One region of the Fulvivirga ligni genome, then DNA from elsewhere that is predicted to be linked to it. Evidence: riboswitches for the same ligand, from Rfam matches in the RefSeq annotation. Region 1 holds a riboswitch; the other holds the start of a gene.

Region 1 (7,437 bases):
CATCTGTAGATCTTTCTAATGTGAAGAAATCATTGTTTAACTCTGAACCAGTAGCCCATGTTATCATTGCCACACCATTAGTGATTTTTGCATCTACATATAAAAACTCTACAGGTAAAGTTCCTGTCATCACGTAGTTATAAAGAGCAGGATCATCGTTATAAAGATCAGATTCAGTAAGGAAGTATCCATCTTCTGCATTTCTGCTACCGTTAAACTCAGCACCACCATTTCTTGAAACACCTCCGAAAACGTAGAAAGCATTTGAGCCAGAACCAGAGTTCTCTACACTAGAACCACCCACTGATCTTAAATTAGATTTAGCGATGATTCTACCATCATTGACTGTTACAGTACCACCTTCTGTTCTTAAATCACCTTCTATAATAAGTAAACCATTATCATCTACTGTAAGTGATGAACCTCCACCCACTATTAAATCTCCGTTTACCCAAAGGGTATCATATATCGTCACCGCTGAGCTTCCTCCTAAAGTTAAATTTCCTTCTCTTGTAATAATGCCATATACATCTACATAAGCGGCTGCTCCACCTACATTAGGACCTGGGTTGTTTCCCATCCAAGTTTGGCTTTTATTCCAGCTTGCATCATTTAACCATGTGCCCTGGTAGTTATTATTTGAGTAGTATCCGTCCTGTCCGTAAGCGAAGATTGAGATAATCATTAAGAAAAGTACTGTGTAAGTTTTCATCGTCTTTTTGCAGTTTTTGTTCGTGTTCGTATTCCTACATTTCAAATGAAATACCACTTGTGCCAAAAACCGCTAAAACGCTTTAAATTAATCGTTTAGGCTATTTATATATTTCACTATACTCATCTTTTTTTCCCAAATCACATTATCTATTCCAAAATATGGAAAATATCCCACCATAATTTGATGTTCATTTTATCCAATAAACGACCTGATTTTTAACAAAAAAGAAATAAATACTATTTTATCACACATGAGTAATATCCACTCCACTAGATTTGAATTATATGTCATAACTTAGAGTATGGCTATCATCAGTAAGAAGAAAAACACTTATAAAGTCTCTGATCCGTTTAGGGAGTATTTGAAAGAGAATGACAGAGAAATAGCGTTTCCAATTACCTACTCTGATCTATTGAGGTATGATAATTCTATCGCGCTGATTGATAAAAATGATAAGGACACGCTTTGGGAAACCATATTATATCCACAAGATGATATGCGGCATATCCACAATAGCCTAAAGAAGATATATGCCATTATAAAGGCCGATGGGGACATGTCAGTGATGGAGCACCTGTTTGTAGATAGAATTGATCTTTGTGTATACGGCAATACGCAACCTTTCAGAGCTAGAATTGTCAATCGAATCAATGATAACTTCGACTATTTCTACATTAAAAATGCTGATGCCTCAAGAATTTATGGCCTGGAGATAGAGCATCTTCTCTCACCCAACAGAATTGCTTATGCGGTAGATAGAGATACTCTCATTGAAGAGCACATTGTAGGCATTCCCGGCGATCAATTCATGAAATCTCACATGAATAATGATAATGTAAATAAGATCAGGCTGGCTAAAGAGTTTGTAAAGTTCAATGAACGCTGCTTTGTAAGGCTTCTTGGAGATATGCATTCCAGTAACTTTGTGATAGATATAACGCCCGATTTTGAAGATGTAGATTATCGCATAAGAGCTATCGACTTTGACCAGCAGTCGTACGAGGGCAGGAAATCCATTTACCTACCGCAATATTTTAAGCAGAATAATCCATTGATTCAAATGGGAATTGCCTGCATGACTCCGGAAACCGTAAAGCAATATCAAAAAGAAGAAAGGTTTTTAATTGCCACCAGATATAAAGCCAGTAAGGACAAGATCAATAAACTGATTGATGTAATGTCTAAAGATCAGATATCTACAGAAGAGAATACCCAAACCTTAAAGGAGGATTTGGCGACTCATTATAATAAAGATGCGTTTTTAAAATGTAATACCATGGGCGACATATTAAAAACTAGCCTTGAAACTGTTTTTGACCAAAAGTCTCCTTATCAGTTTCCCATATAAAAAAGAAAGCCCCGGCTTTTAGGCCAGGGCTTGTGCAATATATTCAAGGATTTATTTTAGCAATTGTATTAACTGATTATCACAGTCTCCACTTTTTCTTTCTTCACATATCTATAATAAGCTTTTTTCAAGGCACCGGTGATATGAGCTACATACTCTCTGCTTTTGCTTATGATTGGTCTCTTATCACCTTCAGCAGTTCTGATCTCTACTGCATATTTATCTTTAGCGGCAATCATCCAAATAATTCCTCCGAAGATAAGTACTACACCCATTCCTATGGATAGCATATTCGTGTCAAATACATAAAGGGCTCCATCAGTATTCATTGTCCAATCCGCAAAAAGCTCTAATGAACCTAGCAGAATGCCCAGAAAACCCAGCACAAATAGTATGATTCCAGGAGCTTTACTAGCTGGTAATCTCTGCAAGTTGATATTAGTAATACCTTCAAGGTTATACTCTTTTTTTTCTGTGTAGAACTTGTCTCTTGTAATTTTTACACCGTGACCGTCTGTATATATAATTTCTTCTCTTTTCATCTTTTTCAATGTTTAGTTGAATATGGCTGATAATACTTTTAGTTATACAAAAGGAATGCCTGAGGGAGAATTAGGCCAGATTCGGCGTATTTTAGGATGAAACATTGATTGTTCGAGTAAATTCTTCCCCAACTCAGTGTCTTTTTTTCACCTTTTTGTTTCTTTGCACCAAAACAAGAGACATTGATAGTAGCTAAACCCAAAAGAAATACTTTATTCTCTCTAGGCTTGTTCATAGCATTGGCTGTGGGTATTGCTGTTTATATCACTACCCTGATACTTAAGAGTGATCACCCTGCCTGGTACCAGTATGTGCTTACCTCATTATTATACCCGATAGGAATTGGACTGGCCATTAAAGTAATTGTGGGTTATAAATCTGTAACTATCGGAAAGAACAAGATTGAAATCAGTTATCCCGTTCAGTTCAGAAAGTTACAATACGACCTGAAAGATATTACCAGCTGGAAAGAAACTAGTGTAAAAACAGCCACCGGAACCTATAAAGAAGTGGCCATTGAATTTAATAATAAGAAAAACCTCAACCTTTCTTACCAGGAACACACTGATTACAGCAAAGTGATTCAGTATTTAAAAAAGAAGTGTTCCCGAGCTCAGGTAAAATGAGGTTCTAATCCTCATCATCTACATCACTCTTGCTGTTACTGATCTTACCAGATTTGAGGTCTCTGACAAAATTAGACCAACGCATAGGATTCAGAAAATTATTGGGAGGCATCTGACCAGTGAGTTCATATAAACGGCTATATCTCATTTGATCATATTGATACTCTGATTTTGTATTTTCTTCTACCGTCTGAGCAATATCTCTTTTCACCTCTCTTACCAGATCTGGCATTCCTCTTTTAGGCTCAGTATCTAGAAAGGCCTTTTCAAAATTTTGCTTAGAAGGCCATGGAAATACAACCAGTTCATTCAACAATACTGTTTCTTTTCTCATCAGCTGCATAAGCGTATATTGATCTGAGCTCAATTCAAATGGCATCACGAAGGATGACCTATTATATCCGATGGAAGAAAAGGTAAGTGTATCACCAGGATGTACAAAAACGGAAAAATAACCACTATTATCAGAAGAGGTTCCGTACATACTTCCCTCCACCTGAATAGTGATGTAAGGCAGCGCCTCCTTGGTGTCTGCATCTACCACCACGCCGGAAACTCGGACAGTGGGTGGTGCGCTTCTTTGCGCAAATAAGCTAACACTGATTAATAATAATCCTACAAGTAGTACTGCCTTACTTTTCATCTCTCTATTATTTGTGTGACCAATCGTATTTATCTAATGATTGCAGGCAGGCCGTAAGTAGGTCTACACTGCTATCTATATCTTTTTTATGTGTCATTTCTATTACCTGATGCAGGTGGCGCGTAGGAACTGACACTGCCCCTGAAATAGCACCTCTTTTACCCATTCGCTGAAGACCAGCTGTATCTGTTCCTCCTGCGGTAAGCACCTCAGTTTGCCACTGAATACCATTTTCATCAGCGGTCTTTTTCATATAGTCTACCATTCTATAATCACAGATGGTCATAGCATCTAAGATTTTAATGGCAGTACCTTTACCTAATGATGTGATTTTCTCATGGCTGGATGCACCTGGCAAATCATAGGCTATGGTAGTATCAAGCCCAAATCCGAAATCAGGATCAATGGTATGAGCCGCTACGTTAGCACCTCTTAAGCCTACTTCCTCTTGCACAGTGAATACACCATAAACATCATAAGGACAATCTTTCAACTTCTTTAATGTTTCTATAAGGATGTAAACAGACACTCGGTTATCTAGTGACTTACAGTTTACACAGTTGCCCATTTCAATAAGACCACGCTCACGAGTAATAGGATTACCTACAGAAACCACTTTTTGAACCTCCTCTTTTCCCATACCCAGATCTATATAAAAATCTTTGATCTTCGGCATTTTGGTTCTTTCCTCAGGCTCCATTACGTGTATAGGCTTGGTACCCATTACACCTATTACATCTTCTTTACCATGGATGATCACTCTTTGCGCGGTAAGTGTTTTCGGGTCGAACCCACCTAGAGTGGTAAACCTTACAAAGCCTTCATCATCGATGTGAGTCACAATAAAGCCAATCTCATCCATGTGAGCCGCTACCATGGCCTTCTTATCAGAAGAGGTACCTTTCTTCAGAGCAATCACATTACCCAGGTTGTCTACCTCTACTGAATCTACCAAAGGTGTTACCTGCTCTATTACCAGGTTTCTAATTCTGCTCTCATAGCCAGGAGCTCCGGGAGCTTCGCATATTTTTTTAAGTAGTTCTACATCTACAGACATTGTGTTATATTTTTAATGATCATAAAATCGTTTTCCTGGTCAATATTAACCATTTAAGAATACATTCTGTTTACGCCAATTTGATATTTAGTACATGAGCGACAAAATCATTTACGGAATGCAAAATCTCTAATTTCCAAAAAATTCATTCAGAAAAGTTGCAGTTCTGTGAAGAAGCTGTTTATCTTTACGGTATCAATTACTTCAAGATAGTAGTTGATTTATAAAGAAGAGGTGAGAGACAGGCTCAAAGACCCTCTGGCAACCATCAATCAAAAAATGATACAGGTGCCAAATCCTGATCCTAAGTTTTGCAAATGCAAAAAGGGAGAATATAAATTGACTGATCAATGAAAAGTACCAAGAACACATTCGAACTCAAAAGTATAGCCAAAGATCTGGCTTCTAACTTCATTACTATTGCCCACAGTTTCTTTAACATCAACTGCTGTTGTTGTTGCTGTTGCGGCTAAGAAGTTAATATCACTTTTATTTTCTTAGCATTACCCTCTAAGGCAACTAGCCTTCCTGAGCCTGTACGCTCTATCGGGTAAAATTCAACCTAATTTTTCTAACACTAAAAAGATTTTAACATGGCCATATATATAACAGACGAATGCATCAACTGCGGAGCTTGCGAGCCCGAATGCCCTAACACTGCTATCTATGAAGGTGGCGCTACCTGGGCGTGGTCTGATGGTACTGAACTCACTTCTGTAGAACTAGAAGATGGAACCGAAGTACCTGGCGACGAGCCGCAAGAACCCTTTTCAGAAGAGTTTTTCTACATTGTTTCAGGTAAATGCACAGAATGCGTTGGCTTTCACGAGGAGCCGCAGTGTGCTGCCGTCTGCCCGGTTGACTGCTGCGTACCTGACCCTGACTATGTAGAGGAGCAAGATGAGCTGGCACAGAAACAAGAATGGTTACACGCATCCTAATTTTTTAAACTGATATGTCTAAGTACAAACATTTCGAAACACAAGCAATAAGAAATCAGAGTGAGCAATCGCCTCATAATGAGCACTCTACTCCGATTTACATGACCTCAAGCTTCACTTTTAACAGTGCGGAGCACGCCAAAGCCCTGTTTGATGAAGAAGTAGAAGGTAATATCTATACTCGCTATTCTAACCCTAACAATAATGAGTTCATAGATAAACTCTGCATTCTGGAAGGCACTGAAGATGGTATTTCTACTGCTTCAGGTATGGCTGCTATGTTTTGCAGCATGGCTGCCCTGCTAGAAAGCGGAGATCATGTACTGGCTTCAAGATCAGTGTTTGGATCTACACATCAGATTTTCACTCAGATATTCCCTAAATGGGGTATCACGCACTCTTATGCTGACATCAATAACCCGGATGAATGGGAAGCTAAAATCAACAAAAACACTAAAATGATTTTTGCTGAAACACCTTCCAATCCGGCCTTAGATATAATAGACCTGGAGTGGTTAGGACAGCTGGCTAATAAGCATAACCTTATTTTAAATATTGATAACTGCTTTGCCACACCATACTTACAGCAACCTGCAAAGTTCGGTGCACACATTGTTACCCACTCTGCCACCAAGTTTATGGATGGACAGGGAAGAACAATAGGTGGCGCCATTTTAGGAGATGCTGAGATCATTGAGAAAATCAGATTCTTCGCTCGTCACAGCGGACCTTCTCTTTCACCATTTAACGGATGGATATTATCTAAAAGCCTGGAAACATTGGCAGTAAGAATGGACCGACATTGTGAAAATGCTCAGAAAATAGCTGAGTATTTGGAAGGACACAAAGAATTGGAATTAGTAAAATATCCTTTCTTGAAGTCTCACCCTAAATATGAATTAGCCAAAAAGCAAATGAAGCTTGGCGGTGGCATAGTCACTTTCGAAGTAAAAGGCGGAATAGACAGAGGTAGAAAGTTCTTAAACGGCCTGCAAATGCTATCGTTATCTGCAAATCTGGGAGATTCAAGAACCATTGCTACTCACCCGGCGTCTACCACACACTCTAAACTTACAGATGAGGAAAGAGCCAATGTGGGCATTACACCTGGCCTGGTACGTATAGCTGCTGGTCTTGAAAATGTGAATGACATTATTGAAGATATTGAAAATGCATTAACCGCTTCTAAATAGAAGAAAACCTAAAGAACCTAACCTAAGAAATTCAAAACACAAAAAGTAAAGTAACATGAGCGTAACATTAAACGAAAATATATCTCAACTGGCTCAAAAAGACATTCGTGAACTAGAAACTAAGATCGAAGCCTTTAAGACCGGCCAGATTGACGAGGAAAGATTCAAGGCTTTTAGATTAGCCCGAGGAGTATATGGCCAGAGACAGCTTGGAGTGCAGATGTTTCGTATCAAGCTACCTTACGGAAAACTTACTGGTGAGCAGCTAGTACGTATTGCTGATCTTTCTGAGCAGTACACTAACGGTAACCTTCACGCTACCACCAGACAAAACATACAGCTACACTATGTGCACCTGGACGATACCCCTG
Region 2 (7,437 bases), 2.2 Mb from region 1:
TTACAAACTTGGACGGGGATAACTCTGTGATAGGCCAAATTAATGGACAACATAGAGTGGCTGGCATAAGTGCTGCACTGAATTTGGACGGTAATAATTTTGCTATATCCAGATTTAATTATGGAGATAACTATTTATATGCCAATTACGATGCTGAACCACTACTGGCAACATCATCAGTAAACATAGGAGGAAATATCTTCCCAGAGTTAGTTCAAGATGCTACTGTCATTATAAAAGAAGTAAGTATAGGCAGTAGAGATATTACCATTTTTGCCAGCAATACTAAAACAGGCCAAATCATTCTTCTAGCTTTTGAAGGTAAAACGCTTGTCGGAACTAAGTACTTAGGGTTTGGCAATTCATATGAAATAGCCAACTTCTCCACCACCGAAGATAATGGATTAATTATATTAGGAAACACTTATATCACGGGCAGGTTTAATAGACTATGTACGTTTAAACTAAGTGAAGAAGAATTGAGAGATATTATTGAATAGAAAAATTCGAAATCAAGCATAAAAAAAGGCCTGTATAATTAATATACAGGCCTTTTTACTATCACAATTTTCCTCTACCTATCAATATCTATCTTTATATCTTTATGAAAATCACCTTCCATATTGTTATAAGGCAAGGTTATTTTTAATATCCCATTCTGATAATCTGCTTGAATTCCCATCCTATCAATATTTGCATCTAGTGTAGTGGTGGTGACTACGTGAGGCACTTCCACATCACTATTTAATGTATCAAAATTGACATTATGATAGACAATCAGATTTCCATTGATCACCTCAACTCTTAACTCTTCTGGTGATACACCTGGAACACGGGCATATATAATTTTACTATCTTTTAGCTTCTTCACGTGAGTCTGGGGCGAGGCTGTTCCACCATTGAAAGTATTCATGATGTCGGCACTTTGTAATACTTTCCTCACCCATTTAATATCGTGATCATACTTCATGTTATCCTCCGTTGTTTGATGTTTGAACAACAAGAGTTATACCAAGCTATCAAAATAGACAAAATGTCTTGATGAAAGCCATTATGGCATATAAATAAGAAAAGCTCATGTATTCACATGAGCTTTTCTTATTTATGACTTTTAACCAGGAGGTTAAAATAGCTCCTTCCCAATATTATAAACGGAATTAGACTTACCCATAGAATAGTAGTGCAGTACAGGAACACCGAACTCAACCAGCTCTTTAGATTGTTGAATGGTCCATTCTATACCTACTTGCTTAACTTCATCATTGGTCTTACACTTTTCAACGGCATCAGCAAGATCTTCTGGAAGGTCAATATAGAATATTCTTGGTAGAATATTCATCTGCCTTTTAGTAGTAAGAGGCTTCAATCCTGGAATGATGGGTACATTAATTCCGGCCTCACGGCATTGCTTCACGAATGAGAAGAACTTCTGATTATCAAAGAACATTTGAGTTACAATATATTCAGCACCCATATCTACCTTCATTTTCAGGTATTTAAGATCAACTTTTAGGTTAGGGGCTGCAAAGTGCTTTTCAGGATAACCTGCTACTCCTATACAGAAATCGGTATGATTAGCATTAAGCAAATCATCATCCTGATATTGACCATTGTTCATTTTAACCACCTGCTCTATAAGGTCAGAGGCATATTTATGACCACCTTCTTCTGGCACGAAAACAGATTCCGTTTTAATGGCATCTCCCTGCAAAAGCAAAACATTATCAATACCGAGGAAGTCCAAATCAATAAGTGCATTCTCGGTTTCCTCCTTTGTAAAACCACCACAAATGATGTGAGGCACTGTATCTACGTTGTACTTATTTTTGATAGCCGCACAAATACCAACAGTTCCCGGACGCTTTCTAATCGATTTTTTCTCTAATAACCCATTTTCTCTTTTCTTGTACACAAACTCTTCTCTATGGTAAGTTACATCAATGAAAGGTGGATTAAATTCCATTAATGGATCAATGTGTTTGTAGAGATTGTGAATATTTTCACCCTTTAATGGTGGTAGGATCTCGAATGAGAATAGGGTTTTTTTAGCATTAGCAATATGCTCGGTAATTTTCATGGTGAATAGGTTTTATATATCAGATTGTGATATTCAAAGTTTTAAAATTTAATAAGATAGGTTAGGTCCAAGCCATTTTTCAACCGCCTCTACTGTCATATTCTTTCTAACAGCGTAATCTTCTACCTGATCCTTCTCTATTTTCCCGAGTCCGAAATACCTGGATTCAGGATGAGAGAAATAAAAGCCACTGACTGACGAAGCAGGATACATAGCGTTAGAATCTGTCAAGAAAATGCCAGTGTGCTTCTCAGCCTCCAGTACTTCAAAAAGAAGTGGCTTTTCTGTATGATCCGGACATGCAGGATAACCAGGAGCTGGTCTTATGCCCTGATATTTTTCTCTAATCAACTGTTCGTTTGAGAACGGTTCTTCAGGAGCATAGCCCCATAGATCAGTTCTAATTTTATAGTGCATTAATTCAGCAAAAGCCTCAGCTAATCTATCGGCAAGGGCCTTTACCATTATTTCATTATAATCATCATGCTGAGCCTTGTAGGCATCAACCAGCTTTTCTATACCAACACCTGCTGTTACAGCGAAACCTCCGAGGTAATCTTGTACTCCCGAGGTCGCTGGAGCTACATAGTCTGACAAGGCCAGGTTAGGGATATTCTTACCCTTCTTGCCCTGCTGTCTTAAGAAGTGGAAACGCTCCTTTTTTCCATTTTGCAGAGTGATCTCAATATCATCTTCAAATGCGTTCGCTTCAAACAAACCGATAACACCATTAGCAGTAAGCTGCTCATTTTCAATGATTTCATCAAGCATCTTATTAGCATCAGCATATAGTTTTTTAGCCTCTTCCCCGATCACTTTGTCTTCCAATATCTTAGGAAACTTCCCCTTCAACATCCAGGTGCTGAAGAACGGCGTCCAGTCTATAAACTCTCTAATTTCTGCAAGAGGATAGTTTTCAAAGACCTTTACTCCTAATTGCTTAGGTTTAGGGGCACTATAACCGTCCCACTGGATCTGAACTTTATTGGCTCTAGCCTGCTCCAGACTGATGTAATTCTTTTCTACCTTTCTGGAAGAATGGCTTTCTCTTAAATCTTGATACTCGTCTTTAATCCTGGTATGGAATGCCTCCTTTGTATTTTTACTGATCAGCTCCCCTACTACAGGTACACTACGGGAAGCGTCAAGCACATGCACCACCGCACCGCTATATTTAGGATCAATTTTTACGGCGGTATGGATTCTACTGGTTGTAGCACCACCAATAAGTAGCGGCAATTTGAAATTTTGCCTTTCCATTTCTTCAGCTACTCCCACCATTTCATCAAGCGATGGGGTGATGAGCCCGCTAAGACCAATCGCTGCCACATTATGCTTTTTAGCCTCTGTAAGAATTTTATCTGTTGGCACCATAACTCCAAGATCAATGATCTCATAGTTATTACAGGCTAGCACCACTCCTACTATATTTTTACCAATATCATGAACATCTCCTTTCACCGTAGCCAGCAAGATTTTAGCCGCTGTTTCAGTAGATTTATTCCTTCTCTTCTCCTCTTCCATGTAAGGCTCCAGATAGGCTACTGCCTTCTTCATTACCCTGGCGCTTTTCACCACCTGAGGAAGAAACATTTTACCTGAACCAAACAGATCACCCACTATATTCATTCCGTCCATGAGAGGACCTTCTATAACTAAAAGTGGCTGCCCTAATTTCTGTCTTGCTTCTTCAGTATCTTCATCAATATGATCTACAATACCTTTCACCAAAGCATGTGCAAGTCTCTCTTCCACAGTTCCCTTTCTCCAGGCATCATCCTTAACACGTGTCTTGGAGGTTCCTTTTACTTTCTCAGCAAAGTCTAAAAGTCGCTCTGTAGCATCATCTCTTCTATCTAACAGCACATCTTCCACATGCTCTAAGAGGTCTTTAGGTATTTCATCATAAACCTCTAACATCGTAGGGTTTACGATCCCCATGTTCATACCATTTTTAATGGCATGATATAAAAAGGCCGAATGCATGGCTTCTCTAACCGTATCATTTCCTCTAAATGAGAAGGACACATTACTTACCCCACCACTTACATTAGCTCCGGGAAGATTAGTTCTAATCCATTTGGTAGCGTTAAAGAAGTCAAGAGCGTTTTTTCTATGCTCTTCCATACCTGTAGCTACAGGAAATATATTGGGATCAAATATGATATCTTGTGGTGGGAAATCGATCTTATCTACCAGAGTACGATACGAACGTTCACAGATAGCAATTCTTCTTTCATAGTTATCAGCCTGTCCATCTTCATCAAATGCCATTACCACCACTGCGGCGCCGTACATTTTGATTTTTTTGGCCTGTGCCAGGAATTCTTCTTCACCATTCTTCAAGCTGATTGAGTTCACCACTCCTTTTCCCTGAATACACTGCAAACCTGCTTCTATAATTGGCCATTTAGAAGAGTCAATCATTATAGGAATTCGGGAGATTTCGGGCTCCGAAGCAATCAGGTTAAGGAACTTCACCATGGCTTCTTCACCATCGAGCATACCTTCATCCATGTTTACATCAAGTATTTGGGCCCCACCCTCTACCTGATCTCTTGCTATGGACAATGCCTCTTCAAAATTTTCTTCCTGAATTAAACGGAGAAACTTCCTGGAACCGGTAACGTTAGTTCTCTCCCCTACATTAACAAAGTTAGATTCGGGTGTAATTACTAATGGTTCAAGGCCACTAAGCCGTAGGTATGGTATGTGTTGTTTGCTCATGTATAAATGTCATAAAACAAAAAAAGCCCTTCTGGTAAGTCAGAAGAGCTTTTTATTTTATCTTTTGTGTAATAAAGCCAATTCCTAACTTATCTTCCTCCGTTTTGCGGAGATGGATTTAGCACCTGATCCTAATTGGTCGGTTGCTAAGGCTTCGCAGGGCCATTTCCCTCAGCCTTTCTTGATAAGAGCATAATTCTTAATTCATTATCTCACAAATCTAACATATTTTTCGAAACAACAAATTAATAACTTTTCCTATATTCGAGCATTCTTAAAGAAATGCCCCTCTTAGAACCGCACGAGGTTCACGCATCAAATTATCAATAACATGAAGATCTGGAAAAAGTTATCTCCTGAGGAGATTAAGAATAGAGTTTTTAATGCTTTAAATAGCAACGTCAATTATTATGAATCCAACATATTAGGCATTCCTGCCTCTCACCTGGACAATAAGGTATACTATCAGGATGCTCCATTTTTAAGTAATGCACCTTATTTATCGACCCTGATTCACAATCCTAATCACATTGGGTGCCATACGTTAGGCAAATCAGAGAGCTTCTTTCAGGGAACCCAGGAAATTGAGCAAGAACTGATTAAGGTATGCTCAGAAGAAATATTGCGAGGCGAGGAAAATGGATTTGACGGATATGTAGCTTCAGGTGGAACTGAAGCCAACATGCAGGCCGTCTGGGTTTATAGAAACTTTTTCAAGCAGGAGTTTCAATGTACCAATGAAGAAATATGCATACTATGCTCCGAGGACAGCCATTATTCAATGAGTAAAGCTGGTAATGTACTTTCTCTTCATACTGAGTACATTAGTGTAGATGAGAAAAGAAAACCAACAGACAAGAGCCTGACTGAAATAATTGAAAAACAGCTAAAAGAAGGCCGTAAATACTTCATTGTGGTTGCCAATATGATGACAACCATGTTTGGATCCGTAGACCAGGTATCAACTTACACTAACATATTGAAGAAATACAAATGCCAATATAAGATTCATATTGATGGTGCTTATGGTGGCTTCTTCTACCCTTTTGCTGATGACAACAACCCATTGGATTTTTCTAACCCGGAAGTGAGCTCTGTAACGCTAGATGCTCATAAGATGCTACAAGCACCTTACGGAACGGGTATCTTCCTGATCAGAAAAGGGCTTATTAAATATGCTAACACCAAAGAAGCAAGCTATGTAGAGGGTGAAGATTTTACTTTAATAGGTAGCCGAAGCGGCGCCAATGCTATAGCTGTATGGATGATCCTTATGACCTACGGCCCCTATGGCTGGAGAGAAAAAATCTTGATACTTCTGAATCGAGCTGACTGGCTTTGTGCGCAATTAGATGCCAAAAAGATAAAATATTACAGAGAGAATGCCTCGAACATTGTAACCATAGATGCGAATGACATTAAAGAGGAGATTGCTAAGAAATATGGCCTAGTACCCGATAACCATGCTGCACCAAAGTGGTTTAAAATAGTAATCATGGAACACGTAACAATAGAAAATCTGGAGCCGTTTGTAAATGAAATTTAAAGCTATGAACCTGGAACAACTTAAATATCCTATTGGCCACTTTAAGCCAACAGATGACAGTGATCTTACCGAATTTTTCGATCGCATTTCAACCTTGCCAGAACGACTAAAGAATGTAGTAGAATCACTATCAGAAACCCAGCTTGACACACCATACAGACCTGATGGCTGGACTGTGAGACAGGTGGTGCACCATATAGGAGATAGCCATGCGAATGCATATATAAGATTCAAATGGACCTTAACCGAAGATGAACCTCTCATCAAGGCCTATGATGAGCAGAAGTGGGCTGAAATTTTTGATACGAAAGAAGCACCGGTATCCATGTCGCTATCTTTCATTGATGCGCTACATGCTAAATGGGCATATCTTTTAAAAGGATTAAATGAGGATAGCTTGAATAAAGCTTACATACATCCTGATGGCAATAAGAGAGTGCCCTTGAGAATAGCGGCCCAAATGTATGCCTGGCATGGAGACCATCATCTGGCGCACATAACAAGTTTGATGGAAAGAGAAGGCTGGTTCTAATTAGGAGCCAGTTTTTTTATTAGCTCTGTGGTCTGCCTTTCGCTGACGCGCTTTAGCCATCGGCAGTTTTTCTGGCACTACTAGATTATCTTGATTTAGTGAGTCTAAATAAGTAGCAAGGCTTTCATACACCTTCATTCCCTCGGCATCCATTTTACCGCTATATTCCAACTTTTTTAAATAATGAAAGACCTCTTTCATTAACGTAATTAATTGATCATCAGAATCTTTCCTTTGCAGACTTAAAGCATTATTCACTTCATCTTTAAGTTGGGTAAAGTGGCTTTTCAATATTAATTCAGCTGAGTTATCCATAACACTATTTATTGGGTCTTACTTTTCATTGTTTTCTGCAGGCTGTCGATGAGCTTATCTACATTGCCTTTGTCATCATCTTCAAGGAACAGACGATATTGTTGTAGTATTTCAAGCGCTTCTTTGTATTCACTTTTCATAGCCATGACCAATCCAAGATTGTAATATGCGCTTTCAAAGTCGGCATCTATTTTAATGGCCATTTGATAATGCACCTTCGCCAAATCAAGATCACCTAAC

What was found. A riboswitch is a leader RNA that binds a small molecule or an ion and turns the genes downstream of it on or off. The one in region 1 is predicted to bind S-adenosylmethionine.
Region 2: another riboswitch for S-adenosylmethionine. It lies ahead of metH (methionine synthase); the one in region 1 lies ahead of LVD16_RS25105 (4Fe-4S binding protein).

What each region holds. Positions count from the first base shown of each region.
Region 1 is NZ_CP089979.1:5,904,027-5,911,463, forward strand. Features, by position in the region: gene LVD16_RS25075 (T9SS type A sorting domain-containing protein) at 1-712, opposite strand, end outside; gene LVD16_RS25080 (hypothetical protein) at 1,017-2,063, shown strand; gene LVD16_RS25085 (DUF6232 family protein) at 2,132-2,605, opposite strand; gene LVD16_RS25090 (hypothetical protein) at 2,789-3,232, shown strand; gene LVD16_RS25095 (carboxypeptidase-like regulatory domain-containing protein) at 3,237-3,875, opposite strand; gene LVD16_RS25100 (M42 family metallopeptidase) at 3,883-4,932, opposite strand; SAM riboswitch class I at 5,151-5,273, shown strand; gene LVD16_RS25105 (4Fe-4S binding protein) at 5,526-5,873, shown strand; gene LVD16_RS25110 (trans-sulfuration enzyme family protein) at 5,888-7,066, shown strand; gene LVD16_RS25115 (ferredoxin-like domain-containing protein) at 7,122-7,437, shown strand, end outside.
Region 2 is NZ_CP089979.1:3,678,989-3,686,425, reverse strand. Features, by position in the region: gene LVD16_RS15740 (hypothetical protein) at 1-500, shown strand, start outside; gene LVD16_RS15735 (Hsp20/alpha crystallin family protein) at 575-970, opposite strand; gene metF (methylenetetrahydrofolate reductase [NAD(P)H]) at 1,124-2,077, opposite strand; gene metH (methionine synthase) at 2,126-4,804, opposite strand; SAM riboswitch class I at 4,891-4,995, opposite strand; gene LVD16_RS15720 (pyridoxal phosphate-dependent decarboxylase family protein) at 5,136-6,350, shown strand; gene LVD16_RS15715 (YfiT family bacillithiol transferase) at 6,340-6,882, shown strand; gene LVD16_RS15710 (hypothetical protein) at 6,883-7,197, opposite strand; gene LVD16_RS15705 (tetratricopeptide repeat protein) at 7,206-7,437, opposite strand, start outside.